Regions from separate parts of the Halopseudomonas sabulinigri genome, predicted to be linked through region 4. Evidence: predicted binding sites of a transcription regulator. Region 4 holds the regulator's gene; each other region holds the start of a gene.
What was found. Region 4 encodes FliA, which starts transcription of late flagellar genes. Its sites were predicted from a motif close to CTAAAGTTTNNNNNNNNNNNGCCGNTAA; they were not measured.
Positions count from the first base shown of each region.

Region 1: a site for FliA is predicted at 4,251-4,278, ahead of BLU26_RS06625 (flagellin). Genes of this name have one in related genera too.
Region 2: a site for FliA is predicted at 6,686-6,713, ahead of BLU26_RS06880 (methyl-accepting chemotaxis protein). Genes of this name have one in related genera too.
Region 3: a site for FliA is predicted at 3,229-3,256, ahead of BLU26_RS02280 (methyl-accepting chemotaxis protein). Genes of this name have one in related genera too.

Region 1 covers NZ_LT629763.1:1,473,783-1,481,568, reverse strand. The annotation lists gene BLU26_RS06630 (glycosyltransferase) at 1-4,109, shown strand, start outside; gene BLU26_RS06625 (flagellin) at 4,374-5,591, shown strand; gene BLU26_RS06620 (flagellar protein FlaG) at 5,664-6,068, shown strand; gene fliD (flagellar filament capping protein FliD) at 6,169-7,626, shown strand; gene fliS (flagellar export chaperone FliS) at 7,627-7,786, shown strand, end outside.
Region 2 covers NZ_LT629763.1:1,531,109-1,538,894, reverse strand. The annotation lists gene BLU26_RS06925 (carbon starvation CstA family protein) at 1-619, opposite strand, end outside; gene BLU26_RS06920 (DUF1272 domain-containing protein) at 780-1,031, opposite strand; gene BLU26_RS06915 (DsbA family oxidoreductase) at 1,155-1,820, shown strand; gene BLU26_RS06910 (GFA family protein) at 1,817-2,251, opposite strand; gene BLU26_RS06905 (DUF2846 domain-containing protein) at 2,458-2,904, opposite strand; gene chrA (chromate efflux transporter) at 3,211-4,563, shown strand; gene BLU26_RS06895 (7-cyano-7-deazaguanine/7-aminomethyl-7-deazaguanine transporter) at 4,591-5,247, opposite strand; gene BLU26_RS06890 (M48 family metallopeptidase) at 5,462-6,268, opposite strand; gene BLU26_RS06885 (entericidin A/B family lipoprotein) at 6,327-6,461, opposite strand; gene BLU26_RS06880 (methyl-accepting chemotaxis protein) at 6,769-7,786, shown strand, end outside.
Region 3 covers NZ_LT629763.1:514,144-521,929, reverse strand. The annotation lists gene BLU26_RS02290 (VRR-NUC domain-containing protein) at 1-832, shown strand, start outside; gene BLU26_RS02285 (ATP-dependent DNA helicase) at 829-3,111, shown strand; gene BLU26_RS02280 (methyl-accepting chemotaxis protein) at 3,301-5,223, shown strand; gene yghU (glutathione-dependent disulfide-bond oxidoreductase) at 5,330-6,181, shown strand; gene BLU26_RS02270 (putative bifunctional diguanylate cyclase/phosphodiesterase) at 6,400-7,786, shown strand, end outside.
Region 4 covers NZ_LT629763.1:1,354,793-1,362,578, reverse strand. The annotation lists gene flhF (flagellar biosynthesis protein FlhF) at 1-677, shown strand, start outside; gene fleN (flagellar synthesis regulator FleN) at 710-1,537, shown strand; gene BLU26_RS06055 (RNA polymerase sigma factor FliA) at 1,537-2,271, shown strand; gene BLU26_RS06050 (chemotaxis response regulator CheY) at 2,492-2,869, shown strand; gene BLU26_RS06045 (protein phosphatase CheZ) at 2,891-3,685, shown strand; gene BLU26_RS06040 (chemotaxis protein CheA) at 3,860-6,115, shown strand; gene BLU26_RS06035 (protein-glutamate methylesterase/protein-glutamine glutaminase) at 6,248-7,375, shown strand; gene BLU26_RS06030 (flagellar motor protein) at 7,375-7,786, shown strand, end outside.

The DNA of each region.
Region 1 (7,786 bases), 120 kb from region 4:
TGCGTTATTTCAGGAATGCACGCAATGTAGGTCCCAGCTACAACGTACTTAACGGAATCCAGATTGCGCAGGGGCGTTACTTGTCGCTCCTGATGGCAGACGATTATTACAATCCTGGCTACCTTTCTAGCCTGATGCCACGCATGCTGGAAAATCCGCATGTAGTTGTTGGTTATACCTCGATCCGCTGGGTCAATGAGCAGGGACGTGGGCTCACTGTGCCCAGGCATCCGGGATACAAGAAGCAGGACTATATTGGTGGCCGCAACGAGGTCGCGGATCTGTTGATTTACGACAGCTACATTCCGCCTTCTGCTACGCTGATCCAGCGAGAGCCCTTTCTGCAGGTTTGGCGCAGAGACCCCAGGCTTAATGGCGCGGGTGACTGGCTTTCGATGGTGCAGGTGGCCGAGAAGCACCCCGATTTCATTTTTCTAAGTGAGCCAGGGGTCACCTATCGAACCCACTCCGCGCAGCTCTCGACCGAGTTCTACTCTTCCAATGCCCCGCTTGCTGACCATATACGCTTGGTCGAAGGGGTTTTCGAGCGTGGCGCGGAGAGTAAGTTGCGGGGTTTTGAGCTCGCGGTGGCTGCGCATCTGCGCCGGCGCCTCAGGTTGTATCCAAGTGAACAATCTTCGTCTCTAGGATTGCGAGTTGATGAGCTGTGTCAAAATCTTGAGGCGTTGGCTGATCTTGATGAGCAGGCTCTGTTTTCCATCGTCCTCACAACCTTCAATCGCCCAGCCATGCTGCTGGATGCATTGCGCAGTATCGCTGCACAAACGCTGCACGACTTTGAGGTCATTCTGGTCAATGATCACGGCGAGCCTGTCGAATCGTTACTTGATGGTTTTGATTTCCCTCTGACCTACCTGCGTCAGGGTGCCAATAAAGGTCCGGCTGCCGCTCGTAATGCGGCGTTGCGGCTGGCGAAAGGTCGCTATCTTGCTTTTCTGGACGATGATGACATCTTCCTGCCGGACCACCTACAGTCGCTTGCTACCGCCCTTGAAAGCCATCCTGACGCCATTGTGTACTCCGACGCGGTGTTCATTACCGAGAAGCTGGAACAGGGCGCCCGTATCGAGTTGGCCAGAGATCATCGCTACGATCACGTTGCCTACTCAAAAGAACAGTTTTTTGTCGACAACTACATTCCGGTCAACACTTTTGCCTGCTCAAGAAGGCTTGCTATGGAGGTCGGTGATTTTGATGAAGCATTGTCCGGCCTAGAAGACTGGGATTTCCTTTTGCGCTTGGCGGCACGCTCAGATTTCGTGCATCTGCCGCGCACCACTGTTGAAGTCAGAATGCGCGCGGCTGACGAGAGTGCAGAACGCAGATCCGATCAGGCTTCTAAAAACTACGCCGAGCTTTACCAGGAAATCTACCGCCGCCATTCGGATCTTGGCAGCAAGCGGGTCCGCGAAGGACGCTCAAACCAGCTGCGTTCTCTGGGTGTTGTCGCCAAGGGCGATCCCAGACCCGTGCGAACGTGGCTTGCTGCGCGCAAGTTGACACCAATTCAGCAGCGTCTCGTGAGGGACTATACCCAGCAGCAAGAGGCATCAGCAGGTCAGCTGATGGCCGTCATTATTGACCTTGATGGCGACCTTTCAGCCGTGACTCAAAGCCTTAACTCCTTTCAGCTCGAGCTGGAGGTGCCCAATGTCTCATCGCTGGTGTTCAGTGTTGCGGCGCCGCCGGTGGGACATGATGGGCAGTGGCGGCAGGTTGATAAGCACACTTGGATAGATGAGCTAAACAATACGCTTGCCTCAGCTTCTGCTGACTGGGTCATGCTGTGCAGGGCGGGTGATGAGTTTGCTTCCAGCGGTTTGCAAATGGTGTCGCTTGAGCTGCAGGCTAACCCTGATTGTCGAGCTATCTACGCTGATGGCTTATACCGTCAAGATGACGCCGATTATGGATTGGCGCTGCGCCCCGACTTCAATCTCGATTATCTGTTGAGCTTCCCGCAGGGGATGTCCCAGCATTGGTTATTTAATCGCGAGAATCTGTTGAGCCTTGGTGGTTTTGACGCGCAGACCGGCGAGGCTATGGAGCTCGACCTGATACTGCGGTTGGTAAATCAACATGGCTTGACCGGATTGGGTCATGTTCCAGAGCCCTTGGTGTTGAGTCAGGCGTTGGTGCTACGCGATTCCGAGCTAGAGCGCTCAGTCATCAAAACGCATCTGGCGGCCAGAGGTTACCCGCAGGCGTCGGTAAAAAGCGTCCTTCCCGGTCAGTATCAGATTGACTACGGTCATGCAGAGACTCCGCTGGTGTCCATTGTGATACTGGTCAGCGATGAGCTGGCTGCCGCGCAACGTTGTGTCATGAGTGTGCTCGAGAACACAGCATACGGGCGCTACGAGATTTTGCTGATCGATAACGCTAGCCGCGAGGGTGCGACGCTTGACTGGCTGGCCGCGCTGGAGCAAATGGACACTGCTTTGGTCAAGGTATTGCGCTCGGCGGAGCGTTTAAGCCAAAGCGATGCGAATAACCAGGCTGCGCTCAACGCAAGCGGTGACTATTTATTTTTGCTAGGCCCCGATGTGGCGGTAATCAACGACAGCTGGTTGGATGAGCTGATGAATCACGCGCAGCGACCCGAGGTCGGCGTTGTGGGTCTATGCACCGTTAATGCCGAGGGCAAGATTACCCATGCCGGGCAGGTTCTGGGTCTTGAGGGCCCCGCAGGCGAAGTTTTTCTTGGCGAGCCGCTGGGAGCGCCCGGCTATATGCAGCGACTCCAGGTTGATCGAAACGTTAGCGCTGTTTCCGGCAAATGCCTGTTGATAAGAAAGTCGCTTTACATTGACCTTGGTGGTCTGGACGCGGGTGCCTTTGCCGACGAAGGAGCAGCCTTGGACCTGTGCCTGCGTGTCACCGATAGCGGCTACATTATTGTTTGGACTCCCAGGGCGACCCTGCTTCACAGTACGCCCAAGCCAAGTATGACGGTGGATACGGAGGATAAGTTATACGCACGTTGGCTGGCGCGGCTGGCACGCGATCCTGCTTACAATCCCAATTTCTCGCTGGCTAAGCCTGGCGGTTTCAAACTGGCGGCGCCGCAGATTTCCTGGCGTCCTCTCGAAGTGTGGCGTCCTCAGCCGGTAGTGCTGGCCCATCCGGCCGATTTGTTCGGTTGTGGTCACTATCGCGTTATTCAACCATTTAACGCGCTGCTCAGTGCAGGGCTAGTGGACGGAGCTCTATCCCAAGGCTTGATGCATGTTACTGATCTTGAACGCTATGCGCCGGATGTCGTGGTGCTACAGCGGCAGATAGGTGATGACCGGCTGGAAGCCATGCGTCGTATGAAGGCTTTCTCCAGTGCTTTTAAAGTCTATGAGCTGGATGACTATCTGCCCAACTTGCCAATGAAAAATGCACACCGTAATGCGATGCCCAAAGATATCGTCAAATCATTGAAGCGCGGGTTGTCGTTTGTTGATCGCTTTGTCGTCTCCACAGATGCCCTGGCTGAGGCATTTACTGGCTTTCATGACGACATTCAGGTGGTACATAACCGGCTTGATCCGCGTTGGTGGGGCAACCTGCCGCCTTCAGTTCGCAATGCATCGACCAAGCCGAGAGTAGGGTGGGCAGGGGGTGCCAGTCATACCGGGGATCTTGAGCTGATTTTTGATCTGGTGAAAGATCTCGCCGATGAAGTCGAATGGGTTTTTTTGGGCATGTGTCCGGAAAAGCTTCGTCCTTACGTACACGAGTTTCATGAGGGGGTGAGCATTGAAAAATATCCTCGGAAACTGGCTTCGCTCAATCTGGATTTGGCGCTCGCCCCGGTTGAGGAGCATCTGTTCAACGAGTGCAAAAGTAATCTGCGTTTGCTGGAGTACGGTGCCTGCTCTTATCCAGTCATCTGTTCCGATGTGCGCTGTTACGCGGGCACGCTGCCCGTAACGCGGGTCAAAAATCGTTATCGTGACTGGATGGATGCGGTACGTGCGCACTTGGCAGAGCCTGCAGCCTCTGCCGCACAGGGGCGTGATTTGCACCAAGCGGTGAAAACTGCCTGGATGCTTGACGGTGAAGGGCTTGAACGTTGGCGTGAGGCATGGCTGCCCTAGCCCGTGATTAAGGCGATGAACGGCAACTAAAGCGCTAAAGGAATAGTGTAGCTGGTCGATAAAGAGTCATGGCTGGCGTGTTTGCCAGCGGTGCCTTAGCCGAAGCGATGAAATTAGCAAGAAAAATATGTGAAATTCATCCTAAAGCTTTCTGGCAAAGCGTCGATACAGTAACTGAATGCGAACTCAATGGGTGCCTGGGCAGGTCCGGCCCACGAGTCGCAAGCTCAGGCAAACATTTTCAGGTCCTTTGGAGGCAATACCATGGCCCTTACAGTCAACACAAACGTAGCTTCTCTGAACGCCCAGCGTAACCTGGGTTCTTCATCCAACTCGCTGGCCACTTCTCTGGAGCGCCTGTCTTCGGGTTCTCAGATCAACAGCGCAAAAGATGACGCGGCTGGCCTGCAGATTTCCAACCGTCTGACCAGTCAGATCAACGGTCTGGGCGTGGCTACCAAGAACGCCAACAACGGTATCTCCATTGCACAGACCGCTGAAGGCGCTCTGCAGGAGTCCACTACCATTCTGCAGCGTATGCGCGATCTGTCACTGCAGGCTGCCAACGGCTCCAACGGTGATTCCGAGCGTGACGCTCTGAACTCGGAAGTTACCGAACTCAAGAAGGAACTCGACCGTATCTCCAACACTACTGCCTTCGGTGGCAAGAAGTTGTTTGACGGTAGTTTCGGTACTGAAACCTTCCAGGTGGGCAGTGCTGCTAACGAAGCAATCAGCTTGAAGCTTGACGAGACCAGCACCAAGTCCCTGCGTAGCGATTCGATCAGCAGCGGCAGCATTGCGACTTCGGACGTAGCGGGCGCTACTGCTGCAGCTTCGGGCTCCATGGCAGTGTCTTTCACTATCGCTGCCGGTAGTGCAGACGGCACCGATCGTGTGTTTACCATTAGCTCTGATTTTGCTTCCGGCGCCACTGTGACTGAGCAGGTTCAAAATCTGGCTACCGCGATTAACGATGCGAACATCGGTGTGGGTGCGTTCATCGCTGATGATGGCTCAATCAACGTTGTCACCAATGCTGATCTGGGTACTAACGATGGTGAGCTGTCGATCGCCTTCGCTTCCGGCGCTACAGCAGCTGCAGCACAAACTGCGGCAGAGGCTGGCGGTACTGCGGTTACTCTGGCTTCTGTTGCTGCAACCGATGCTGAAGTTCGCGACATCGACATCAGCACTGCCGAAGGCGCTCAGAAAGCGGTCTATATCATCGACGCGGCTTTGGAGTCGATCGACAGTCAGCGTGCTTCTCTGGGTGCTGCTCAGAACCGCTTTGATTCGACCATCAGCAACCTGCAGAACGTGGCTGAAAACGCCTCTGCCGCTCGCGGCCGGATTCAGGACACTGACTACGCGGCTGAAACTGCAAACCTGACCAAGAACCAGATCCTGCAACAGGCAGGTACTGCGATCCTGGCCCAGGCCAACCAGCTGCCTCAGGCCGTACTTAGCCTCTTGGGCTAAGTCTGGATCAGGGGTAATATGCGGGGGGAAGGGTAACCTTCCCTCCGCGTTGTCCGTTGCGAGGTAAGCACCATGGATATGGGTGTTATTAAACCGTTTGAAGTAACCCGCTCTGCGTCCAGCGCTGTTGCGGTGGAAGCGGGTGCCGGCAAAGGCCAGGCAGTAAGGCAGATGGAAGCTGCACAGGCGAAATCGGAACCAGCTCCGGTGGCAGTTCAAACACGTGAAGCGGTAGAGCAAAGCGCTGAAGTTGAGCGTGATCAGCTGCAGGCAGCGGTTTCTGATATTCAGAATTTTGTTCAGTCGGTTCGCCGAGACATCAATTTCAACCTTGATGATGATAGCGGCCGGGTGGTGATTAATGTAACCGAGGCAACCAGTGGCGATGTAATCCGCCAGATCCCCTCGGAAGAAGCGCTTCGGTTAGCCGAGAATCTGTCGGAAATCCGTAGCGTGCTGTTTGAGGCAGAGGCCTGATTTTCTGCCCGCCGGTTTTACTGGCACGCTACTTGCCTGATAGACCGGGACACTCTCTTCGGTAGGCGCTCCGTCAAAAAACGGTCGCGAGGTACAGTATATGGCTATCACAGGCATTGGCTCTGGTCTTGACATCAGTAATATCGTCAGCGCTCTGGTTAACGCCGACGGCGCCCCCAAAGCAGCCCAGTTAACTCGTCTGGAAAGCGCGACAACGGCCAAATTTACCGGGCTTGGTACTTTTCGCAGCGCTCTCTCCACCTTCCAGTCGGTATTGGACAAGCTCAATAGCACCGAGATATATCAGAAGCGCACTGCTACCTCTGGCAGTGCGACCAACTTCAGTGTAACCGCTGACAGTACGGCGGCGACTGGCAATTATGATGTGCAGGTGTTCAATCTGGCCCAGACCAGTAAGGTAGCGCTGCGCGGTCAAGATAATGCGACCGATGCCGTTGGCACGGGAACCATGACCATTACAGCGGGCGACACGACGCTGGATATTGATATTACCGACGCCAACAGTAGCCTCTCTGGTATTCGCGATGCGATCAACGCCGCGGGTAAGGATAGCGGCATCAGCGCCACTATTGTGACGGATCCCAGCGGTGCTGGCGGCTCTCGTCTGGTGCTGGGCTCTACCAAAGCCGGTACAGGAAACGACATCAGTGTCAGTGTTGCAACGGACGGCACCGATACCGGGAACCTGGCCGACCTGGCCTATACACCTCCGGCAACCACAGACTTTGCGGCAACCCCGGCCGACCCCGGCAACCCGCGTGAGCCGAGAGTCATTTCCTATGCCCGTGATGCCAACTTGGCGATTGACGGCCTCGCTATTTCCAGTACCAGTAATACTATTTCTGACGCCATTGATGGCGTAACAATCACGCTCAAGGCGGCTCAGTCGCAGGACGCCATTGACGCAGGTACCAGCATCAGTCTCCGTGTGGCCGAAGACAAGGCGGGCGTTAAAACCTCGCTCCAATCCTTTGTCGATGGTTACAACGCCATGATGAAGTCGATTGGTTCTCTGACCGCAGTCACTTCCGTAGGGGGCGATGATGGCGAGCCGCTCACTGGGGCCCTGGTTGGCGACTCTTCTGTGCGTTCGTTGATGTCGTCTATGCGTAGCGTACTGGGCTCGAGCAACAGCGGTAGCATCCGTATGCTGGCTGACCTGGGCATCACCACCCAGCGCGATGGTACTTTGGCAATTGACAGCAGCAAGCTGGATGATGCACTCGAAAACAACTACGAGGCGGTCAGCGATTTTCTCGCCGGCGATAACGGCTTGATCGGTCAGTTGGATGCGAAAATTGACCCCTACACCAAAAGTGGCGGCATTCTTGACGGGCGTACCACGTCACTGCAGAACCGGCTCTCCGATATCGACGATCAGCGTGAGACGCTGAATCTGCGCCTGGAAAAGCTGGAGGCGCGGCTATTGGCGCAGTTCAACGCAATGGATACATTGGTTGCAGGCCTCTCTAGCACCAGTGACTACCTCACCGGCCAACTGGCAAACCTGCCTGGCGTCGTCAAAAAGGATTCGTAAATGGCTAACCCGATCGATACCTACAAAAAGGTCAATATCTCTCAGGAAGTGTCGCAGTATCGTGCGGTTCAGCTGTTGCTGGATGGCGCCATTGAGCGGGTCAAGCTGGCTCGACACGCGCAGGCGACCGGGAATCCGGAGCGTCGCGGCGTAGCCGTGA
Region 2 (7,786 bases), 180 kb from region 4:
TGGACGGGCCGGCAAAGATCAGCGCGTAGAGCGCAATCACACCGATAACTGAGACGCTGACCAGGTTGAGGATGCGACGGTAAATCAGTTGGCCGACGATCAGTGCCACACCAATGGCGCCCCAGACCGGCAATACGGCGGTCGGAAAGCTCATCATCAGTTTGGCAATCACCACGGCAAAGACCGCGTTGACCATCAGCAATACCAGGAAGATGACGATCATGAAGATGCTGCGGGCGCGCTTGCCGACCACATCGCCGGTCAGCGAGCCGACCGAGCGGGCCTTGTTGCGCACGCTGGCCCAGATGGCGCCCATGTCGTGTACGCCGGCAAAGAAGATGGTGCCGAATACCACCCATAAAAAGGCCGGTGCCCAGCCCCAGATCACGGCTATAGCGGGGCCGACGATGGGCGCTGCGCCAGCGACCGAGGTGAAATGGTGGCCCCAGAGTACGAACCTGTTGGTGGGGACAAAATCGACGCCGTCTTCAAACTCGTGCGCTGGCGTACGATAGTCGGGGTCAAGGCGATAGATCTTTTCGGCGATGAACTTGGAGTAGATGAAGTACCCCAGAGACATCATGGCCAGACCGGCCAACAACAGAATAACAGCGCTCATGCAAGGCTCCCGGTTTTGTATTTGTGCGCGGCTGCGTGAACCAGACCCTGGTGGGGTCTGGCCTAACTATAGTCGACGCGACCGCGAAGGGTAGCCGGGTTGCACAGTAAATAGGGCGGCTATGTGACTAAAGTCTATGTTCTTTCTGCCCGGTGCCGAATCAGCGCGTCTGCCGGCAGTTGCCGTGGACCTTGAGTACGCGCTGCGTGGAGGCCGGGTTCGCTGCCAACAGGCGCTCCGGACGGCTCGGCCGTTGCAGCAGATTGCCGCCGCAGTTGGGGCAGGTGAACTGCAGGTGTCGCGCTGCGCAATCGTGGCAGAAGGTACATTCAAAGCTGCAGATCAATGCGTCTTCTGCAGTCGGTGGCAGGTCCTTGTCACAGCATTCGCAGTTGGGGCGTAACTCAAGCATGGTGGCTCCGGCAAAACAGGGGTGGTGCAGCGAGTATAGCCAGCTTGCCGAGCTGACAGGTGAAAGCTCGGGGCTTGCGGTGTAGGCTGTGTGCCTTGATAACGACTCAGAGTGAGACAGTCCATGAGCACCAACCTGCATATTGATATCGTGTCCGACATCGCCTGCCCTTGGTGCGCCATCGGCTATGCCCGGCTGGAACAGGCGATGGCTAGTCTGGACGGCGAGCTTCAGGCCGATGTCGAGTGGCATGCCTTTGAGCTGAACCCGGACCCGGACAGCAAGCCGCAACCCATTTTGCAGGCACTGAGCCGTAAGTACGGCCGCAGTGAAGCCGAGATGGAAGCGGCGCAGGCCAACATGATCGAGATTGCTACCGACTTGGGGCTGAATTTCAGCAAAATGCAGCAGCGCTACACCGCCAACACCTTTGATGCTCACCGACTGGTGAAATGGGCGGCGGAGCAGGGCAAGGCGACGGCGATGAAACAGGCGCTGTTTGATGCCTATTTTGGTCACGCGGAGAACGTGGGCGAGCGGGATGTGCTCTTGCGCTGTGTGCAGAAGGTAGGACTGGATGCAGACGCCGCGCAGCAGGTGCTGGCCTCCGATGCTTATGTTGAAGAAGTACGCAGCGACGAGGCGCGGTATCAGCAGGCGGGCGTGTCGTCGGTACCGGCATTTATTATCAACAATCAATACCTGATTTCCGGCGCCCAAGAGCCAGCCTATCTGGTGGAAGCGCTGCGTGAAATCGCCCAGCAGGGCGCCGAGGGCGCGCCGGCCTAATCTGCGGTCTTGCGTACCAGCGCCTCGGCACCGGGCCAGCCCGGAAACTGCGGCAGGTCATCGGTTATCTGGTGCCAACTGGCCTTGGAGTCGGTAAATAGATGGCCCTGCGGCTGCTCGGTGATCTCACCCTCAAGCCCGCCGAGCGCGATGCCCAGCACTTGCGGGTGATCCTTGTAGGTGCTGATCAGCGGCGAGCCGCAGGTGCGACAGAAGTACTTGGTGACGTTGTCGGATGAATCGTAGGTGGAGAGCTTGTCTTCACCGCTGAGCCAGCTGAACTGACTGCGCAGAATAGAGGTGCGGGTGCGAAAGGCTGCACCATGCCAGCGGCGGCATTTGCTGCAGTGGCAGTGGTAGATCGGGCCGAGATTTCCGGTTATTTGATAGGTGACCGCTTCACAGAGGCATTTTCCGTGTAGTTCAGTCATGCGTCATGCTCCTCCCTGACAGGTTTGTCGAATAGTGCTGTGTGCTGATCGATCGCACTCGGCCTGGTCGCTCGTTGCATGCTGAGAGGGAGTGGTGACCCATCCGCTAACTGCAGCGGGGTACCGCAAGCAGCAAGGCAGTTGCGAACGGGCGTAGCAATTGAAATGACCGGCGCCTAGCGCTGCCGGTCATCTTGCCACAGGCTTCAGAGGTTGCTGTGAATCAGGCTGCACTGCTGCACACCGGAACGGCCCTGCTGCTCACTCACCAACTGCAGTTTGGAGCCGCCGGAGGCCATGCCCATTTTCACTTCCTGCCAGACGAAGTAGTTCTTGTTCTTCTCGGCATTGATCAACAGCGAAGAAGCGCCATTCTGTGAGCTGATAGTGTGCGACCCCTCAGGCAGCTGAAACATGAAGAACGACTTGGGCCCGGTGGTGCCGGCGCGCTGGCCGTCGACCGCGACCGGCATGGAGACCGCAGCGCCGAAGGTTTCGTTGCGGTAAACGTAAACCTGAGCGAAATCGGGGTGGGTGTTGAATTGCTTGGCTTCGGCATCCATGGCGGCGGGCGCCTTGTTGACGCTGGCGCAACCGGTAGCCATCACCGCGCCCATGAGTACTGCAGAGAACAGCATTTTCCTGATTAACATCGACTACTTCCTTTTTGTGGGTGATTCTCTTCAGTGCTTCCGGGGCCTTGGCGGCGGATGCTCAGAGTGCCAGCGAGCAGTGGCCGAACGGTAAGCACAAACAGGCAGAGTATCGGGGGCATCCATGCCGCAGGAGGGCCGCGAGGCAGTGCCTGCGATGGCAGAATAATGCCTCTGGCGGTGATTTTCGGCTAGCCCCTCAAGACAGTATTTTTTCCACAATATTGCAATCTGGTTGCAACCTGACTCTGGCATGCTGCTGAAATAAGGGCGCGCGCTGAAGGTGGGTTTACAAGAGGAGCTGGTATGGACGCACCGCAAACACACGAGGGCTCGGCCAGCTCAGCTGCGCAGGCCTCACTGCGTGAGGCGCTGCTGTTTTGGCTGAAGCTTGGCTTTATCAGCTTTGGCGGCCCCGCCGGCCAGATTGCGCTCATGCATGAAGAGCTGGTGGATAAACGCCGCTGGATTTCCGAGCGTCGTTTCTTGCACGCGCTGAACTACTGCATGATGCTGCCCGGCCCCGAGGCGCAGCAGTTGGCGACCTATCTTGGATGGTTATTGCACCGCACCTGGGGCGGGGTAATCGCAGGGGTGCTGTTTATTTTGCCCTCGTTGTTTTTGCTGGTGCTATTGGCCTGGTTGTATCTGGCCTACGGTGATCTGCCCTGGGTGGCGGGTCTGTTTTATGGCATCAAGCCGGCGGTGACTGCCGTGGTGTTTCAGGCGGCCTGGCGGATTGGCGGGCGGGTGCTGAAAAATCCGTGGCTGTGGGCGATCGCTGTAAGTGCCTTCGTGGCAATCTTTGCCCTGAGGTTACCCTTCCCGCTGATTGTGCTGGGCGCCGGCGTGGCGGGTTATCTCGGTGGGCGCTGGCGGCCTGCGTATTTTCAGCTGGGCGGTGAGCCCGCTAACGCTAAGCGCGAGCACCCGTCCGCGCTGATTGACGATCACACGCCACCCCCCGCGCACGCGCGTTTCAGTTGGCCTGCGCTGGCTCGGCTGCTTGCGGTTGGGGCCTTGCTCTGGTTGCTGCCGATGGCGGCGTTGACGCTCTGCTTTGGCTGGGGCGGCGACTTGACGCAGATGAGCTGGTTCTTCACCAAGGCGGCGCTGTTGACCTTCGGTGGCGCCTACGCGGTTTTGCCCTATGTGTACCAGGGCGCGGTAACCCAGTTCGGCTGGCTGACGCCAACCCAGATGATTGATGGGCTGGCGCTGGGTGAAAGCACGCCGGGCCCGCTGATCATGGTGGTGGTCTTTGTCGCTTTTGTCGGTGGCTACGGGCTGGAGGTATTTGGCCCGGCGCAGGCATTTCTGGCGGGTGCGGTAGCGGCCTTTCTGGTGACCTGGTTTACCTTCTTACCCTCGTTTCTATTCATTCTGGGCGGTGGCCCGCTGGTTGAATCGACCCACGGTAAGCTGTCGTTCACTGCGCCGCTGACGGCAATTACAGCGGCGGTAGTGGGCGTCATCGTCAATCTGGCGTTGTTCTTCGCCTACCACGTGTTCTGGCCGCAAGGCTTTGCGGGCCAGTGGGATGCGGGCGCTGTGGTGATTGCCTTAGTGGCGGTGCTGATGCTTTTTGCGGCCAAGCGTTCGGCATTGCAAACGCTGGCGGTCTGCGCGCTGCTGGGGCTGGGAGTCAGCCTCTGGTAGCAGCGCGCCGTGGACGTGCTCGCCAGATCAGTGGCTGGGTGCAGGCGTGGGGCCTGATATGCGGCGCAGCAGCGCATTCAGCAGTACGCCATATAGCGGCAGGAACAACAGCAGGCTGATGATCAGCTTGATGGCGTAGTCCACCGTGGCGATTTCGACCCAGTGGGTCGCCATAAACTCGTTGCTGCTGCGCCAGAACGCGACGGAGAAGAAGGCGAAGGTGTCGGCCAGGTTGCCGAGCACGGTCGAGAGGCTGGGGGCAATCCACCAGCGCTTCGATTGGCGCAGGCGATCAAACACCTGGATGTCCAGCAACTGGCCGATGACATAGGCCACGAAACTGGCAAGAGAAATACGTAATACGAAGTCGTTGAACGACAACAGCGCTTCCAACCCGCGATAACTGCCCTCCTGAAACACCACTGATACCGCGTAAGACACCACCAGCGCAGGCAGCATCACGCGCGCAATCACCTTGCGTGCGGCGCCCTTGCCGAGCAGGCGGACGGTCAGGTCGGTGGCCAGAAAGATAAAGGGAAAGCTGAAGGCGCCCCAGGTAGTGTGATAGCCAAACAGCGTGATCGGCAACTGAACCAGATAGTTGCTGGCAATGATGATGGCGATATGAAAAGCAATCAGCAGCGCGAGGGCCTGCTGCCGGCGCGCGGGGGAAAGGGTCTGCATCTTGTGTCCTTTTTACCGGTTCGGAAGCCGTGCCTCCGCCGTTGTTTGTAAATGGGGTTAGGGAACCCATGTCGGCCAGTATGGCCTTGAGCGGCGGATATTCTAATGATTTATCGGCGCACGGCCAGTTATTTTGTGCGCAATGGATGAACGGGACGTTCAGCGGGGTAAGGGTCAAGCGGATGCCGGGCGCCTGGCGGCGCCCGGCAAGGGTTTACTTGTTAGCTTGGTAGAGCGCCTCAACCCGGGGCGCGGCAGCGCGCAGGGCATCGATGCGGCCGGAGGAGGAGGGGTGCGTGCTCATGAAAGCCGGTGGCTCACCCTGCGAAGCGCTGGACATTTTCTGCCACAGGGAGACCGCAGCGTCGGGGTTGTAACCCGCGCGGGCCGCCAGTTCCAGGCCGATCAGATCGGCCTCGCTCTCATTCGAGCGGCTGTTGGGCAGGGTCAGCCCATACTGTACTGCCATTTCGGCAGCCTGCTGGCTGCCGGCGCCCAGACCCAGCAGGGCGCCTGCCAGTTGCGTGCCCATCTGTGTCGCATAGGCGCGGGATATGGCTTCGCGGCCATGCTCGCGCAGGGCGTGGGCGATTTCGTGGCCCATGATCTGGGCAATCTCATCGTCGGTCAGGTTGAGTTTGTCGATGATGCCGGAGTAGAACAGGATCTTGCCGCCGGGGGCGCAGCTGGCGTTGAGCTGGTCATCCTTGATCAGGTTGACCTCCCAATCCCACTGCGCAGCATCGGGGCGGAAATAAGTGGCTTGCGCGGTCAGGTCGTCGGCGATCTTGCGCAGACGGCGCACGGTGGCCGCGTTGGTGTTCAGCACGCCGGCCTTTTTGGCCTCGGCGAGGGTTTCGTCATACGACTGGGCGGCCATCTGGTTGACTTCTTCACTGGATAAACCGCTCATCATATACTGGGTGCGGTCTACCCCCACATTGCCACCCTGGGTGGTCTGTACGCTCTGGCAGCCGGCCAGCGCGATGACCGGGACACACAGCAGAAAACGCAATCGCATGGTTCTATTTTCCTTGAATAACTGGGCGTGGCGTTTGACCGCCACGCCATTGTGGTGCTTATCGATCGGCAGAGTCTTCAATACCATCGCCAACCTTTTGCACATCCTTGCCAAAGCCTTCAACGGTATTGCAGCCCGAGAGCACAGCGATACCGAACAGGGTTGCTACAAGCATCATCAGCGTTTTTTTCATTATGTGTTTCTCCAGATTGATTGAACGCAATACACACCCGCACCGGTAAATCTAGCAGAGCCTGGGGCGCTGCCCAGTTCGCGACTGTTTCGGCGGCGAACCGGGTTAACGGGCGCGGTGCATAAAATGCGGTAGTTCAGCACACGGAAACACGGCTAGTATGGTATGGCCATCACCGGTTTCAGGCAATTCGACAGCGCCAAAGCGCCAAAGTCCTCACAGGATTGAAGTTTTTTTGCCTTGCGCCGATATAACAACAAGAACATGTACGCGCCGCCCTAGTCTGGCCGCTAAGCCGAGGTAATCAATGAAATTCAAGTCGATTCAGCTATCCATCGCAGTTCTGGCTGGAGCTTGTCTGTTCATCGCAGTGGGGGTTATGACGCTGTTTTCCGTCTACTCCTCCGAGCGCAGCCAACAACACGTGCAAGCGCGTAGTCAGGAATTGCTGGAAGGGGTGGTCAAGGAGCGTTTGCTGTCGATCGCCAACGCTGAGCGCGCGCGCATTCGCCGCCATCTGGAATTCCCGCTTGCCGTTGCCTCGCAATTGGCCAACCTCAACCAGATGATTGGCGAGATCCAGCCTGATGGCATGCCCGCGCTGATGATGGGGCGCGAGGAAATGACCCGCGTGATTGAAATGACCCTCAAGGAAAACCCGGACCTGCTGGGAGCCTACGTCGGCTGGGAGCCCAACTCGCTGGATGACCTGGACAACTTTTTTGAAGGCGTTGAAGGTGGCGGCTACGATGGCACTGGCCGTTACATGCCCTGGTGGTACCGTAACGCGGACGGCTCACTCACGCTGGACTCGCTGTCTGATATGGAAGATGAAACCCTCCTCGAGACCGGTGTGCGCGCGGGCGAATATTACCTCTGCCCCAAGGAAAGCCTGCGGCCCTGCGTGACCGATCCAGCGCCTTATGAAGTGGGCGATAAAACCATCCTGCTGTCCTCCTTCACGGTGCCTATCATCAGTGAGGGTAACTTTGTGGGTGTGGCCGGGGCCGACCTTTCGATGGATTTTCTGCAGGGCATGCTGCATGAGAGCGACAACGAGCTCTATGCGGGCCAGGGCCAGCAGGCGCTGATCAGTGAGCGTGGCCGTCTGGTGGCGTACACCGGCAGTGACGCCAAGCCGGGTGATCGTGCCGACAGCGTACTCGATGCGAACGATCTGGCTAACCTGGCGCGCCTGCAGGACGAGCCCATTTACGACATCGACGAAGCTGGCGGACATATTGAGCTGGCCATGCCAATCACTATCGGCGGCAGCAACGTGCGCTGGTCGCTGCTGATTATTCTGCCGCTGGATGCCGTGATGG
Region 3 (7,786 bases), 840 kb from region 4:
TCAGCGCTGCCACCACGCAGGCGCGCGGCAACGCTGCATTCGCTTGCTGGAAAAGTCCGAACAGGCGCACGCTGCGTATGCGTTGGCACAACAAGCCTTGCTCGCCCCGGAGAGCGAGGCCGAGCGGCAACTGGTAGAACGCGCCGTGACGCGGCTCACGCGCAAGCTGAAAATGCAGAATTCGACGCCTGCGACCGCACGGCCTACGCCCGAGCAACATCTGGTGCTGCCGCAGCTGCCTGACCGGAGCGTAGAGCAGATGGTCGCCGAGCACCTGGGTCAGGGTTCCGCACCGGTTTACTACGTGGAAAACACGCTGATCTGCAGCCTCTTTGGTCTGTTGTGCTGGGAGGCCATCTTTGCTCCCCTCCCCGGCGCCTTCTTCCATCCCTTTCACAGTGGCCCGGCCGACCTGCACAGCGCTGATTTCTACCCACGGCGACGCGCGCTGTTTGATCGCTGCCTGGCCCAGCTCGACAGCGCGCAATACCAAAAGACCATCAACCATTACTTCCAGCAGAAGCAGGGGATTCAATCACCTTTTGTTTGCTGGTCCTTGCTCAATCAGCCGCTACTGGAGACTGCACTGCGCTGCATTCCGGCCACTCACCTGAGGTACTGGTTCCAGCGCCTGCTGGGCGATATCAAAGCCAATCGTGCCGGCATGCCCGATCTGATTCAGTTCTGGCCCGCGCAGCAGCGCTATCGCATGATCGAGGTAAAGGGCCCAGGCGACCGCCTGCAGGACAACCAGCGGCGCTGGCTGGCCTTTTGTGCGGAGCACCAGATGCCGGTCGAGGTGTGTTATGTGCAGTGGCAGCAGCCCGCGTGAGCTACCGCGTCGCAGTCCGCGCGCTATGCGAGTTCACCGCCAAGGAGGGTGATCTCGACCTGCGCTTTACTCCCGCACCCACCGCCCAGGAAGGTATTGCCGGGCATCAGACGGTGGTCAGCCGGCGGGGTGAGGGTTATCTCAGCGAGCTCGCTCTGGCTGGCAGCTACCCCGGGTTGCTGGTCACCGGCCGTGCCGACGGCTACGACCCCGCGCAAAACCTGCTGGAAGAGATCAAGACCCACCGCGGCGACGTCTCGCGCATCCCTGACAACCACCGCAGCCTGCACTGGGCCCAGGCCAAAGTGTACGGCTGGCTGTTGTGCGCCGAGCTGGCGCTGGAAGAAATCGACCTGGCGGTGGTGTACTTCAACGTCATCAGTCAGAAAGAAACGCCCTATCGCGAGACCTTCAAGGCAGACGACCTGCGGCGTTTCTTTGCGCTGCAATGCGACCGTTTTATTGCCTGGGCGCGACAAGAAACGCAGCACCGGGGTGAGCGGGATGCCTGCCTGCAAGAGCTGCGCTTTCCGCACGCCAGCTTTCGCGCCGGCCAGCGCCAGCTGGCCAAGGCGGTGTTTCGCGCGGCGCGCGATGGCGAGACCATCATGGCGCAAGCCACCACCGGCATCGGCAAGACCCTCGGCACCCTGTTTCCGCAGCTCAAAGCCTTCCCCGAGCAGCAACTGGACCGTCTGTTTTTTCTCACCGCCAAAACACCTGGCCGGCAACTCGCGCTGGAAGCGCTGGCCACGCTGCGCAGCCAGCAAAACGACATGCCCCTGCGGGTGCTGGAACATACCGCCCGCGACAAAGCCTGCGAGCACCCGGACAAAGCCTGCCACGGCGAATCCTGCCCGCTGGCAGAGGGCTTCTACGACCGCCTGCCCGCTGCGCGATTAGCCGCCGTCAACGTCCGCTGGCTGGATCAGTCGAGCGTTCGCAATATTGCCCTTGAGCACAACATCTGTCCCTACTACCTGAGCCAGGAGCTGTGCCGCTGGAGTGACGTGGTGGTAGGCGACTACAACTATTACTTCGACATGACCGCCCTGCTCTACGGCCTGACCGTGCTCAACGATTGGCGCGTCACCCTGCTAGTGGATGAGGCGCACAATCTGATCGACCGCGCCCGCGGCATGTACACCGCCGAACTCGATCAACAGGTATTCAATGTCTTGCGCCGTAGCGCACCCAAATCATTAAAGAGCTCGCTTGATCGGGTAGCCCGCCACTGGAATGCGCTGCACCGCGATCAGACCGACGACTACCAGATCTACCCGACCATCGCCGACCTGTTCATCGCCAGTCTGCAAAAAGCGGTCAGCGCCATCACCGATCACCTGACCGAGCAACCCACCGGCAACGAGGCCGCGCTGCTGCGCTTCTACTTCGATGCCATGCTGTTCTGCCGGCTGGCCGAAGCCTATGGCCCGCACTCGTTATTCGACATAACGCGGCATGAAGGCTTTGGCGGCCAGCGCACCCTCTCGACCCTGTGCCTGCGCAACATGGTGCCGGCGCCCTTTCTCAAGCAGCGCTTTGCCAGTGCCCACAGCACCACGCTGTTTTCCGCCACCCTGAGTCCCGCGCAGTATTACGCAGACTTACTCGGCCTGCCGGAGCAGAGCCGCTGGCTGGAGGTTGATTCGCCGTTCAAACCCACGCAGTTGCGCGTCTCGGTGATTCGTAACCTCTCCACCCGGTACCAGCATCGTACCGCCAGCCTGCAGCCCATCGCAGACCTGATCGCGCAGCAGTTTGCCCAGCAGCCGGGTAACTATCTGGCCTTCTTCAGCAGTTACGCCTACCTGCAGCAGGCGCTGGAGCGTTTTCAGCAGAGCTACCCCGCTATCCCCGTCTGGGCTCAGTCGCGCAGCATGAACGAGGGTGAGCGCAGCGCCTTTCTCGCGCGCTTCACCGAGCAGGGCCAGGGCATCGGGTTTGCTGTGCTCGGCGGCGCCTTTGGTGAAGGGATCGACCTGCCGGGCAGTCGATTGATAGGCGCCTTCATTGCCACCCTTGGTCTGCCGCAGATCAATCCGGTCAATGAAGAAATGAAGGAACGCCTGCAAACCATGTTTGCCGATCAGGGTGGCAACGGCTACGACTACGCCTACCTCTACCCCGGGCTACAGAAAGTAGTACAGGCTGCCGGGCGGGTGATTCGCACCACCCAGGACAACGGCGTGGTCTACCTGCTGGATGATCGCTTCGGGCAGCGCAGCGTACGCGCCCTGCTACCCACCTGGTGGGAGGTTGGCAGCGAGCGGGTGTGATCCACCATAGAGCGGAGCGCTCAATCACCGCAGGTATCCCAGCAACAACCTTAAGCCGCCGCTCTCGACCGGCGCGCACCGGAACGGGCGAAAGTCACTACCGCCCTGAGGTTTTCACTAAACCTCGCTCCGCTTCAGCCGATAGCAAGGCAAGGTCGTGCCATGTCGGCATTCAGGAGAGCTCCCCCAATGACCCTGCAAAAGAAGTTTGTCGCCACGTTGGCCGCCCTGTTAGTTGTTTTCATTCTGGTCGGCGTGGTTATCAGCTCCGTTACCCAAACCCGATTGATCCATGCCCGCGCCACCACTGAGTCGGCGGGTTTGCGCAACGAGGTGCTGCGCTTGTTGGGCGTCACGGACGCGATCATGAGCGAGCGTGTTCGCAACAGCATGGCGTTACTGATCGAGCGTGGCACTGCCTTGGGAGAGGCTTCATTGGGCAGCAGCGTGCAGGTGGGCGGGGCCAGTGCGGCGCAATTGCAACTGGGCTACCAACCGCAAGCGAACGATTTTGCCCTGGTGGATGGTTTGACCCAGGTCATGGGCGGCACCGCCACGCTGTTCTCCCGCCAGGGCGATAACTTCATCCGCGTGTCTACCAACGTCATGCGCGAGGGGCAGCGCGCCATCGGCACACAATTGGCGCCAGACGGCGCGGCGATCAAGGCGATACTCGCCGGGCAGGCATTTTATGGTCAGGTCGATATTCTCGGGCAGCCTTACCTGACCGGTTACGAGCCGATCAAGGACGCCAGCGGCCGGGTGCTGGGCATCTGGTATGTGGGCTATTCCGCCAACCTCACTTCGCTGGCCGAGGCGATTGCCGATGCGCGTATTCTGGAAGACGGCTTTGTTGCCCTGCGCGACCCCACCGGCAAGATTCGCATGCACTCCTCGCATCTGTCCGACGAGCAGATTGCCGACGCCCTGGCCGATACCGAAGGCCAGTGGCACATTGAAACAGCGCCGTTCGCGCCCTGGGGCTACGACATTGTGCTGGGCTATTCAAATGCGGAAGTGAGCGCCCTCATCATCAAGAACTCGCTGGCGGTCGCCGCGCTGATCACCCTGGCCGGCGTCATTCTGGCGATTGGTATCAGCCTGCTGATGAAGTTCATCGTCAGCCGACCGCTGAATGCCACCATCGCTGCGATCGAGGATATCGCCGACGGCAAGGGCGATCTCACCGTGCGTTTCAATGCACAAGGCCGCGATGAGTTTGCCATCCTCGCCGGTGCCTTCGACCGTCTGCTCGACCGCATCCAGCACACCATCCGTGAGGCGCTGGAATCGTCCGGCACCATTCTCAAGCAGGCCGATGAGTTGGCGCGTATTGCCGAGCAATCCGCTAGCTCGGTGAGTGTGCAGAACCGTGAGACCGAGATGGTGGCCACGGCCATGCATGAAATGAGTCTTACTGCGCAGAGTGTCGCGCAGAGCGCCGCCGCCGGGGAAACCGCCGCCAACCAGGCCAGCCGTGAAGCCGAAGAAGGCCGCGGCACCATGAACAGCACGGTCAGCAGCATTCAGCAACAGGCCAGTGAGATTACCGCGTCCATGCAGGTGATTGATGAACTGGCCTCGGCTTCCAACGACATCGGCAAGGTGCTGGAAGTCATCGTTGGTATTGCCGAGCAAACCAACCTGCTGGCCTTGAACGCCGCCATTGAAGCAGCGCGCGCGGGCGAACAGGGTCGCGGCTTTGCGGTGGTCGCGGATGAGGTGCGCTCACTCGCCCAGCGCACTCAGGCGTCCACCCAACAGATTCACAGCATGATCGACCGGGTGCAGACCGGTGTGAGCCGCTCCTCCAGCATGATGGAAAGCAACCGCGCCCTCGCAACCCGTAATGCTGAAGTCGCCGAGGCCGCCGGCAAGGCGTTCAGTGATGTAATGAATGCGGTCACGCGTATCAACCAGGTAAATACTGAAATTGCCAGCGCCGCCGAAGAGCAGAGCCACGTGTCGGAAGAGATCAACCGCAACGTAGTGCGCATCAGTGATGAGGCACTGAAGAACAGTGAACAGGTGGAGCAAACCCGCATTGCCAGTCAGAACCTGACGCAACTGGCGGAGAAGCTCCGTGCGCTGCTGGCCTATTACAAGGTCTGATCCATGCCGCGAGGTGGGGTAGCCGACTCCATGCTAGGATTTCGGCTACCTGTATCGGGCCTGTGATCCACTCGGGCTCGCCATTCACTGTTCGGGACCACGCAATATGAGCAACGACAAGCAGTACGAACCGCCCAAAGTCTGGACCTGGGACGCCGAAAGCGGTGGCAAATTTGCCAATATCAATCGCCCGATCGCCGGCCCAACGCATGACAAGGCCCTGCCAGTCGGCCAGCATCCGTTTCAGCTGTATTCGCTGGCCACGCCCAACGGCGTAAAAGCGACCATCATGTTTGAAGAATTGCTGGAGCTGGGTTTTCGCGATGCCGAGTACGACGCCTGGCTGATACGCATCAACGAAGGTGATCAGTTCTCCAGCGGTTTTGTTGCCGCCAATCCCAATTCCAAAATCCCGGCGCTGATGGATCACAGCACCAATCCGCCCACCCGCGTGTTCGAGTCTGCCTCGATACTGCTGTACCTGGCAGAGAAGTTTGGCGTATTGCTGCCAACAGCGCATGCCGAGCGCACCGAGGCGATGAACTGGCTGTTCTGGCAAATGGGCTCGGCGCCCTATCTGGGCGGCGGTTTTGGCCACTTCTATGCCTACGCGCCGGAGAAGTTTGAGTACCCCATCAATCGGTTTGCCATGGAAGTAAAACGGCAGCTTGATGTACTCAACCGCCATCTGGCCGAGCACGAATATATGGCCGGCAGCCAATACAGTATTGCCGATATCGCCATCTACCCCTGGTACGGCCTGCTCGCAGAAGGCGCGCTGTACAGTGCCGGCGAGTTTCTCTCCGTTCAGGAGTATCAGCACGTGCAGCGTTGGGCAGCAGCCATCGCCCAACGCCCGGCCGTGAAGCGCGGCCGCATGGTCAACCGGGTCTGGGGGGAGGAGTCGGAACAACTCGCTGAACGCCATGCGGCCAGTGATTTCCGGGCTGACGCCTAGGCTGCACCCTGTCGGCGCTGCTCGGCGGCGTCGATGGGTTTACACCACCCATGCAAGCTGGCCTGTGCCCCCATTTTTTATTCCAGGTGATGGCCTTCTGCTAGAGTTAGCAAGGTAGACACGCTTATTACCGGCCAGTCGAGTATGCGTAGTTGAAAGACCGTAGAGCAAAAGACCGTAGAGCAGAGGTTCGCCAGCTTTTCGCCGATGTATCGACGATGTATTCGTCTGACGATACCGATGTGGCACGCCTGCGGGGCACCCAGCTCAATTCGGTGGTGAGCGTGTCACTCCCCATGATGCTCGCCAACGTCGGCAGTGGTAGCTGCGTGCTCCTTGCCTTTGCTCCCCATTTTCCCACCGGCCTGTTGCTGTGGCTTGGGCTACTCTCTCTGGTTTGCGCATTCTCTGCCCTGGGTTGGTACAGGGCACGCAAGCGCCCTATTGTGCGCGCCTCATCCGCGTCCGCGCACAAGGCTACCTTGCACGCCGCCATTTTGGCGCTCATGTGGGCCTGGATGGTACTGACCTGGTTTCCCGATGCCTCGCGCGGCCAACAGCTGGCGATAGCCACCATAGTGACCGGTATGATCGGCGCCGGCAGTTTTGTGCTCAGCCCTTTGCCCTACGCCAGCATCAGTTACACGCTTATCTACTCCTTTGCCGCCATAGGGGCACTCTGGCTGTCCGGGCAGACGGCGTACCTTGGCGTCGCCATTCTGGTACTGCTGTATTCACCCATGGTGTTGATCGGCTCCCTATTCGCCTGGCGTCAGTCCACCGACCTGATTGCCGCCAAAGCCCGGTCCGAGCGGCAAGAGCAAGAGATGACGGTGCTACTGCAGGACTTTGAACACAACGCCGGCGATGCGCTCTGGGAAACCGCAGTGGATGGCAAGCTCAACCACGTCTCACCGCGGCTGACTGACGTGCTGCTGCTGCGCGACGGCGAAAACAGCGCCTACAGCTTTCATCAACTGCTCGCCATGCGTTGTCCCGATAATCTGGCACAACTGGAAATGCTGCTTGGCGAAGGATCAGCCTTTCGCGACGTGCACCTCACCATGCTTTCAGCCGAGGGCGATAAAAATCTGGTGATGACCGGCAAGTGCCTGTACTCGGCAGAAGGCATGTTTGTAGGCTGGCGCGGCGTGTTGACCGATGTGACCGACAAGGTCAAAAGCGAACAAAAGCTTCGCGAGCTGGCGCATACCGATTCGCTCACCTCGCTGGCCAACCGCTTTTACCTGCGTGAAGCCCTGAGCGAAGCGATAGAGCAACACAAACCTCTCGCGTTGCTCTGCATCGACCTCGACCGATTCAAGGTAGTTAACGACAACTACGGCCACAGCGTGGGCGACGCACTGCTTATAGTCGTTGCCAAACGGCTAGGTGCTTGTGCGGGGGAGCATGCATTGATAGCGCGTCTGGGCGGCGACGAATTTGCCATCGCCTTATGGGGCCATGATGTAGAAGCCGCTGCCCGCAAGCTGGCTCAGCAGGTAGTACAGAGCGTGGCTGAGCCCATCGCGCTGGCAGAGCGCCAGTTCCGCATTGGCGCCAGCGTTGGCTTCACGTTGCGTAGTGAAACTCACTGCAGCCTGG
Region 4 (7,786 bases):
AAGAAGTGCTGGAACAGGGTGGCATCATTGCCCTGGTGGGCCCGACCGGGGCCGGTAAGACCACCACCCTGGGCAAGCTGGCCGCGCGTTACGTGCTCAAGCACGGCAGTCAGCACGTCGCGCTGGTGACCATGGATACCTACCGGATTGGCGCCCACGAGCAGCTGCGTACGCTGGGCCGTATCCTGGATGTGCCGGTGCGCGTGGTGGATGAACAGAACAGTCTTGAAGATGTTCTCGCTGATTTCTCCGGCAAGCGCCTGGTGCTGGTAGATACCGCGGGGCTGCAGGCCAACGATCCCTATCTGCGTGGCCAGTTGAGCGCACTGGCACAGCAGGGCCGCCAGGTTCGCAATCTGCTGGTACTCGCAGCGACCAGTCAGTACCGGGTAATGAAGGCGGCGTACCACAACTACAAGACCTGCGGTTTGAGTGGCTGTATCCTGACCAAGGTTGACGAAGCGGCGACCCTGGGTGAGTCATTAGGGCTGGCTATGGAGCAGGGTTTGCCGGTAGCCTATCTGGCAGATGGCCAGCGGATTCCGGACGATATCAACCGGGCCGTCGGTCACCAGCTGGTCAGCCGTGCGGTCAGCATGGCAGGTAATGAAGCGCCAGCCGATCAGGCGATGGCGGATGTGTTTGCCGGCATGATGCATGGCCAGCGGGCAAGCTAAGCAAAATCAATAATTCAAGGTAATCAACGTAGATGGGTAGCAATCATCCGGTTCAGGTTATCGCAGTCACTGGCGGCAAGGGTGGTATCGGCAAAACCAACGTGTCGGTCAACCTCAGTCTGGCGCTGGCAGACATGGGCCGTCGCGTCGTGCTGCTCGATGCCGACTTGGGGCTGGCCAACGTCGATGTGTTGCTGGGTCTCAAACCCAAGGCAACGTTGGCGGATGTGCTGGAAGGCAAATGTGACCTGCGCGATGTGATGCTCAATGGCCCGGGTGGTGTACGCGTGGTGCCCGCCGCGTCCGGCGCCGCCAGCATGGTCAGCCTGAATCATCAGCAACATGCCGGTTTGATCCAGGCCTTCAGCGAGGTCGGCGATAACATCGACGTGCTGATTGTCGACACCGCGGCGGGTATTGGCGACTCGGTGGTCAGCTTCGTGCGTGCTGCACAGGAGGCACTGATTGTCGTCTGCGACGAGCCAACCTCGATTACCGATGCCTACGCACTGATCAAGCTGCTCAACCGTGATCACGGCATGACCCGATTCCGCGTGTTGGCCAATATGGTCGGCACACCGCAGGAAGGTCGGCTGGTCTTTGCTAAACTCTCCAAAGTAACTGACCGGTTTCTCGACGTAGCGCTGCAATACGTCGGGGCCGTACCCTTTGACGAAGCGGTGCGCAAGTCCGTACAGAAGCAACGTGCAGTCTACGAAGCCTTTCCGCGCAGCAAGGCGGCTATGGCCATTCGGGCGATTGCACAGAAGGTGGATGCCTGGCCTTTACCGGCCAATCCACGCGGACATCTCGAGTTCTTCGTCGAACGTCTGGTACGGCCCACCGGGTCAGGCCTATGATTGCATCGGCTGGCGGATTGAGCATGTATACACGAGCACAAGTTTCTGCAGACAATCAGGATCGACTCGTTGAGCAATATGCTCCGCTGGTAAAACGTATTGCCTACCACCTGTTGGGTCGCCTGCCGGCTAGCGTACAGGTGGAAGATCTGATGCAGGCCGGCATGATCGGGTTGCTCGAAGCCTCGCGTAAATTTGATTTTGGCAAGGGCGCCAGCTTCGAAACCTATGCCGGGATTCGTATTCGTGGCGCCATGCTGGATGAAGTGCGCAAGGGTGACTGGGCGCCGCGATCGGTGCATCGCAACACCCGTATGGTCAGTGACGCAATGCGCTCGGTAGAGTCCCGTTTGGGGCGCGACGCTAAAGATCACGAAGTTGCGGCCGAATTGGATATGAGCCTTGAGGAATATTACGCGATCCTCAATGATACCGCCGGCAGCAAGCTGTTCAGTTTTGATGATTTGCTGGAGAGTGGCGCGCCGGCCGATGTACAGGGCGATTTTGAGCCCTTCGCCGGGCTGGAAGATGAGCGCTTCAGGGCGGCGCTGGCCGAGGCGATCAACGGCTTGCCCGAGCGTGAAAAGCTGCTGTTGTCGCTGTATTACGATGAAGAACTGAATCTCAAGGAGATTGGCGCTGTGCTGGGCGTCAGTGAGTCACGGGTCAGTCAATTGCACAGTCAATGTGCCGCACGTCTGCGCGCACGCTTGTCGAGTTGGCGAAATGATTGATTTTGTCGCCAACATCCGGACAATGCTCGGATCGCGCTGATGGTAGCACTGTGCCCGATCCTGTTTTGATGGTGGTAGCGAGGGTGTTGTGAACAGCAGTTTGCACGGCAGAGGGTTGTTCAGAACGTCTTTATACGGCTAGTTTGGCCATTGCAATGGGTTTTCGGGGTGCAGGCCTGCACTTTCCCTGGTTTGTACGGAGGTCGACTTGGACAAGAATATGAAAATTCTCATCGTTGATGATTTTTCGACGATGAGGCGCATTATCAAGAACCTGTTGCGCGACCTGGGTTTTACCAACACGGCTGAAGCCGATGATGGCAATACCGCGTTGCCGATGCTGCAAAGCGGTAATTTCGACTTTCTGGTGACCGACTGGAACATGCCGGGCATGAGCGGCATCGATTTGCTGCGTGCGGTGCGTGCCGATGACCGCCTCAAGCACCTGCCGGTACTCATGGTCACCGCTGAGGCCAAACGCGACCAGATCATTGAAGCCGCGCAGGCAGGCGTCAACGGCTACGTCGTCAAGCCATTTACCGCTCAAGCCTTGAAAGAGAAAATCGAAAAGATTTTTGAGCGAGTACAAGCAAAATAACAACCAACCGGGGTACAGGTTATGGCGTTAAGTAAGGATCCCGGCCAGGCGACTGCTCAGGAATTTGAACATTCCCTCAAGGACAATGCGCGCCAACTGGTCGACCACCTGGAGCAAGGCGACTTTGCCGAAGCTCTGCTGGTGATCCACGCAATCAATCAAGCCCGAGATCGCGGTCTCTATCACGAGGTCGGGCAACTGACCCGCGCGTTGCATAACGCTATCGTCAATTTTCAGCTCGACACCTCCCACGCGCTCGAAGACGACAGCGAGACCTCCAAGATTTCCGATGCGTCCGACCGCCTTGACTATGTGGTGCAGCTGACCGACAAGGCCGCCAATCGCACCATGGATCTGGTGGAAAGCAGTGCGCCAAAAATCTCTGAACTGGGTGGCGAGGCGGCGGCGCTGCGCGCCGATTGGCAGCGACTGCAACGTCGTGAAATGGCCGCAGACGAGTTTCGTGATCTGTACAAGCGTATGGGCGACTTTCTCGAAAAGGCCGAGAACACCAGTAACGACGTGTCTGGCCACCTCAACGATATCCTCATGGCGCAGGACTATCAGGATCTGACCGGCCAGGTGATCAAGCGTGTCATTACCCTGGTTCACGATGTCGAGGAAAGCCTGCTCAATCTGGTGCGCATGGCAGGTCAGGTGGATCGGATTACCGGCATAAACCACCCTGAAACCGTCAGTGAGGCAAAAAAACCTTCGTCCAGGGGTGAAGGTCCACAGATTCATGCCGATAAAAGAGAAGACGTGGTTTCCGGTCAGGATGAAGTCGACGACCTTCTGTCCAGTCTGGGCTTCTGACTCCTGCCAAGATGCACCGCCACAGCGTTGTGGCGGCAAGAGCCAGGCAGCACAGGAAGTAGTCAGGTTTACGGGTTCCGGAATAACGTCTAATAACAACGGACTGCACACAGGCAGCAGTATCAGTGGCCGCGCATAGCCGTTTACGTCAACACGCCCGAGGGGAGTGGGTGCATGAGTTTCGATGCGGATGAAGAGATTCTCCAGGACTTTCTGGTCGAGGCAGGTGAAATTCTCGAGCAGTTGTCCGAGCAGTTGGTCGAACTGGAGAACCGTCCCGATGACATGGATCTGCTCAACGCCATTTTTCGCGGTTTCCATACCGTCAAAGGTGGCGCTGGATTCCTGCAGCTTGATGCGCTGGTCGCCTGTTGCCACATTGCCGAGAACGTATTCGATATTTTGCGCAAAGGTGAGCGTCCGGTAACGTCCGACCTGATGGACGTGGTTCTGCAAGCGCTGGACGCGGTCAACACCATGTTTGATCAGGTGCGCAACCAGCAGGAGCCTACGCCCGCAGACCCTGCCTTACTCGACGCCCTGGCCGCCCTGGCGCAGCCAGGTGGTGCAGAACCCGCCGCCCCCGAAGCGGCCGCGCCGGTGGTCGAACCCGAGCCCGTTCCCCCTACTGCCACACTGGATGCCATCGCCAGCGGCGATGGCGATATTACCGATGATGAGTTCGAACAGCTGCTGGACGCGCTGCACGGTGACGCCGCGCCTGCCGCAGCTGCGACGGCCCCTGCATCAGCACCGGCACCCACGCCGGCTGCCACCTCGGGCGACGACATCACCGACGATGAATTTGAAGCCCTGCTCGACGAGCTGCACGGCAGTGGTCAGGCCCCGGTCAGTGCGGCTCCCGCGCCAGCGGCGACTGCCGCCGCCGACGATATCTCCGACGATGAATTCGAAGCCCTGCTGGACGAGCTACATGGCAAGGGCAGTGCGCCCGGTCTGAAGGACGGCGCGTCGACTGAAGCGGCTGAACCAGCCGCGGCTGCCGGTTCCGTCGAAGCCGACAAGATCACCGACGACGAATTTGAAGCGCTGCTGGATCAGTTGCACGGTAAAGGCGCGGCACCTGGTAAAACCGAGGCCGAGGCGGCGGCTGCTCCAGCTGCGCCGCCCGCTGCCAAGCCCGCACCGGCGCCGGCTAGCAAGCCCGCTGCCAAGCCTGAGCCCAAGCCGGCTGCCAAACCTGCCGCCGCCCCGGCAGCCGCCGCGAAAGCCGCGCCTGCGCAGGAAGCGCCCGCAGCTGCCGAAACCACGGTACGGGTAGACACCGCGCGGCTGGATGAAATCATGAACATGGTGGGCGAGCTGGTACTGGTGCGTAACCGCCTGGTGCGCCTTGGCCTGAGCAGCGGTGATGAGGAGTGGAACAAGGCGGTCGGTAACCTCGATGTAGTCACCGCGGACCTGCAGATGTCGGTGATGAAAACCCGCATGCAGCCAATCAAGAAGGTATTTGGCCGTTTCCCGCGGGTGGTACGCGATCTGGCGCGCAACCTCAAGAAGGAAATCAACCTGGAGCTGGTGGGCGAAGAAACCGATCTCGACAAGAATCTGGTCGAGGCGTTGGCCGATCCGCTGGTTCACTTGGTGCGCAACTCGGTAGACCACGGCGTAGAAACGCCCGATGAGCGTGAAGCGGCCGGTAAGCCGCGTACCGGCAAGGTGGTGCTGGCCGCGCAGCAGGAAGGCGATCACATTCTGCTGACGATCGTTGACGATGGTCGTGGCATGGACCCCGATGTGCTGCGCTCCAAGGCCGTGGAAAAGGGCATGATGGAGAAGGACGCTGCTGATCGCCTGAGCGACAGCGAGTGTTTCAACCTGATTCTGGCGCCCGGCTTCTCGACCAAGACGGAAATTTCCGATGTGTCCGGGCGTGGCGTGGGCATGGATGTGGTGAAAACCAAGATTTCCCAGCTCAACGGCACCATCAATATCGAATCGACCAAGGGCCAAGGCTCCCGGATTGCGATCAAGGTACCCTTGACGCTGGCGATCATGCCGACGCTGATGGTCATGCTGGCGAATCAGGCCTTTGCCTTGCCGTTGGTCAGTGTCAACGAGATCTACAGTCTTGACCTGTCACGCACCAACATTGTCGATGGTCAGGAAGTGATCATCGTGCGTGAAAAAGCGCTGCCGCTGTTTTACCTCAAGCGCTGGCTGATGCCGGGTGTGCAAGACACCAGCGATCATTCCGCTGCCAGTGTGGTGATCGTTTCGGTTGGCACCCAGCGGGTCGGTTTTGTGGTCGACCAGTTGGTCGGCCAGGAAGAGGTGGTAATCAAACCGTTGGGACGGATGCTGCAAGGCACCGCCGGAATGGCCGGGGCGACTATTACCGGGGACGGTCGCATCGCGCTGATTCTGGATATTCCCAGCCTGCTCAAGCGCTACGCGCGGCGGGTGTGATAGGTTGTATCATGCTGTATCAGACGCATCTGCCGATTGCTGTGGCGTAGTGAGCTGAGGCGGTAGACGGGTAGGATTACTCGAAACAGGCGCATTAGTGCGCCGGATGGCGATGCGGGTTCAGGAGAGGGTATGGCGGTCAAGGTTCTGGTGGTGGATGACTCGGGTTTCTTTCGCCGCCGGGTAACGGAAATTCTGGCGGGTGACCCGCAGATTCAGGTTGTCGGCACGGCAACCAACGGCAAAGAAGCCATCGAGCAGACGCTGTCGCTGCGCCCTGACGTTATCACCATGGATTACGAAATGCCGGTCATGGACGGCATTTCCGCGGTCAAGCAGATCATGCAGCGCTGCCCCACGCCGGTGATCATGTTTTCCTCGCTGACCTACGAGGGCGCCCGCGTCAGTCTTGATGCGCTGGACGCCGGCGCCGCCGACTACCTGCCGAAGAATTTCGAAGACATTTCCCGCAACCCGGACAAGGTGCGCCAGCTGCTGTGCGAGCGGGTCAACGCGCTGGCACGCACCAACCGCCGTTCGCTGGGCTTGAGTGGCAGTGCGGCAGCGCCGCCTGTTGCGCCTGCACCGGGCGCCGCTACTGCCTCCCCCGCAGCGCGCCCTGGCGCGAGTCCGCTCGGCGGGGCGACGACCGCCAAGCCGGCGGCCCCGGTGGCGCGTACCAGTCCAGCGCCACGCAAGCGCAGCTACAAGCTGGTCGCTATCGGTACCTCCACCGGCGGCCCTGTCGCCCTGCAGAAAGTGCTGACGCAGTTACCCGGCAGCTTCCCTGCGCCGCTGTTGCTGATTCAGCACATGCCGGCTGCGTTCACCAAGGCCTTTGCCGAACGCCTCGACAAGCTCTGCCGTATCTCCGTCAAGGAGGCCGAAGACGGCGATGTGCTGCGCCCAGGCCTGGCGTTGCTGGCACCTGGCGGTAAGCAGATGATGGTGGACGGGCGTGGCGTGGTGCGTATTCTGCCCGGCGATGAACGCCTGAACTACAAGCCCTGTGTCGACGTCACCTTTGGTTCGGCGGCCAAGGCATTTCAGGACAAGGTGCTTGCGGTCGTGCTCACCGGTATGGGTGCGGACGGGCGGGAAGGGGCGCGCATGCTCAAGCAGGCGGGTAGCGCCGTGTGGGCTCAGGATGAAGCCAGTTGCGTGATTTACGGCATGCCCATGGCGGTTGCAAAGGCCAATCTGGCCGATGGCATCTATAACCTGGATGAAATCGGTCGTTATCTGGCAGAGATCGGCTGATGGATATTCTCAGTATCATTGGCGTCATTCTGGCGTTTGTTGCCATCATCGGTGGCAACTACCTGGAAGGTGGCCACGCCTCGGCGCTGCTCAACGCGCCTGCCGCACTCATCGTCATCGGCGGCACCCTCGGCGCCGCCTTCATTCAGACCCCGTTGACCGTGTTCAAGCGGGCTCTGGTGATTCTGCGCTGGATTATTTTTCCACCGACCAATCGCCTGCGTGAGGGGATTGGTCAGGTCATCAATTGGAGCACCATCGCGCGCAAGGATGGCCTGTTGGGCCTGGAGTCCATCGCGGAGCTGGAGCCCGACGCCTATGCGCGCAAGGGCCTGCAGTTGCTGGTTGATGGTAGTGAGCCCGAGGCGTTGCGCGGGATTCTCGAAGTTGAGCTGATGACGCGTGAAAACC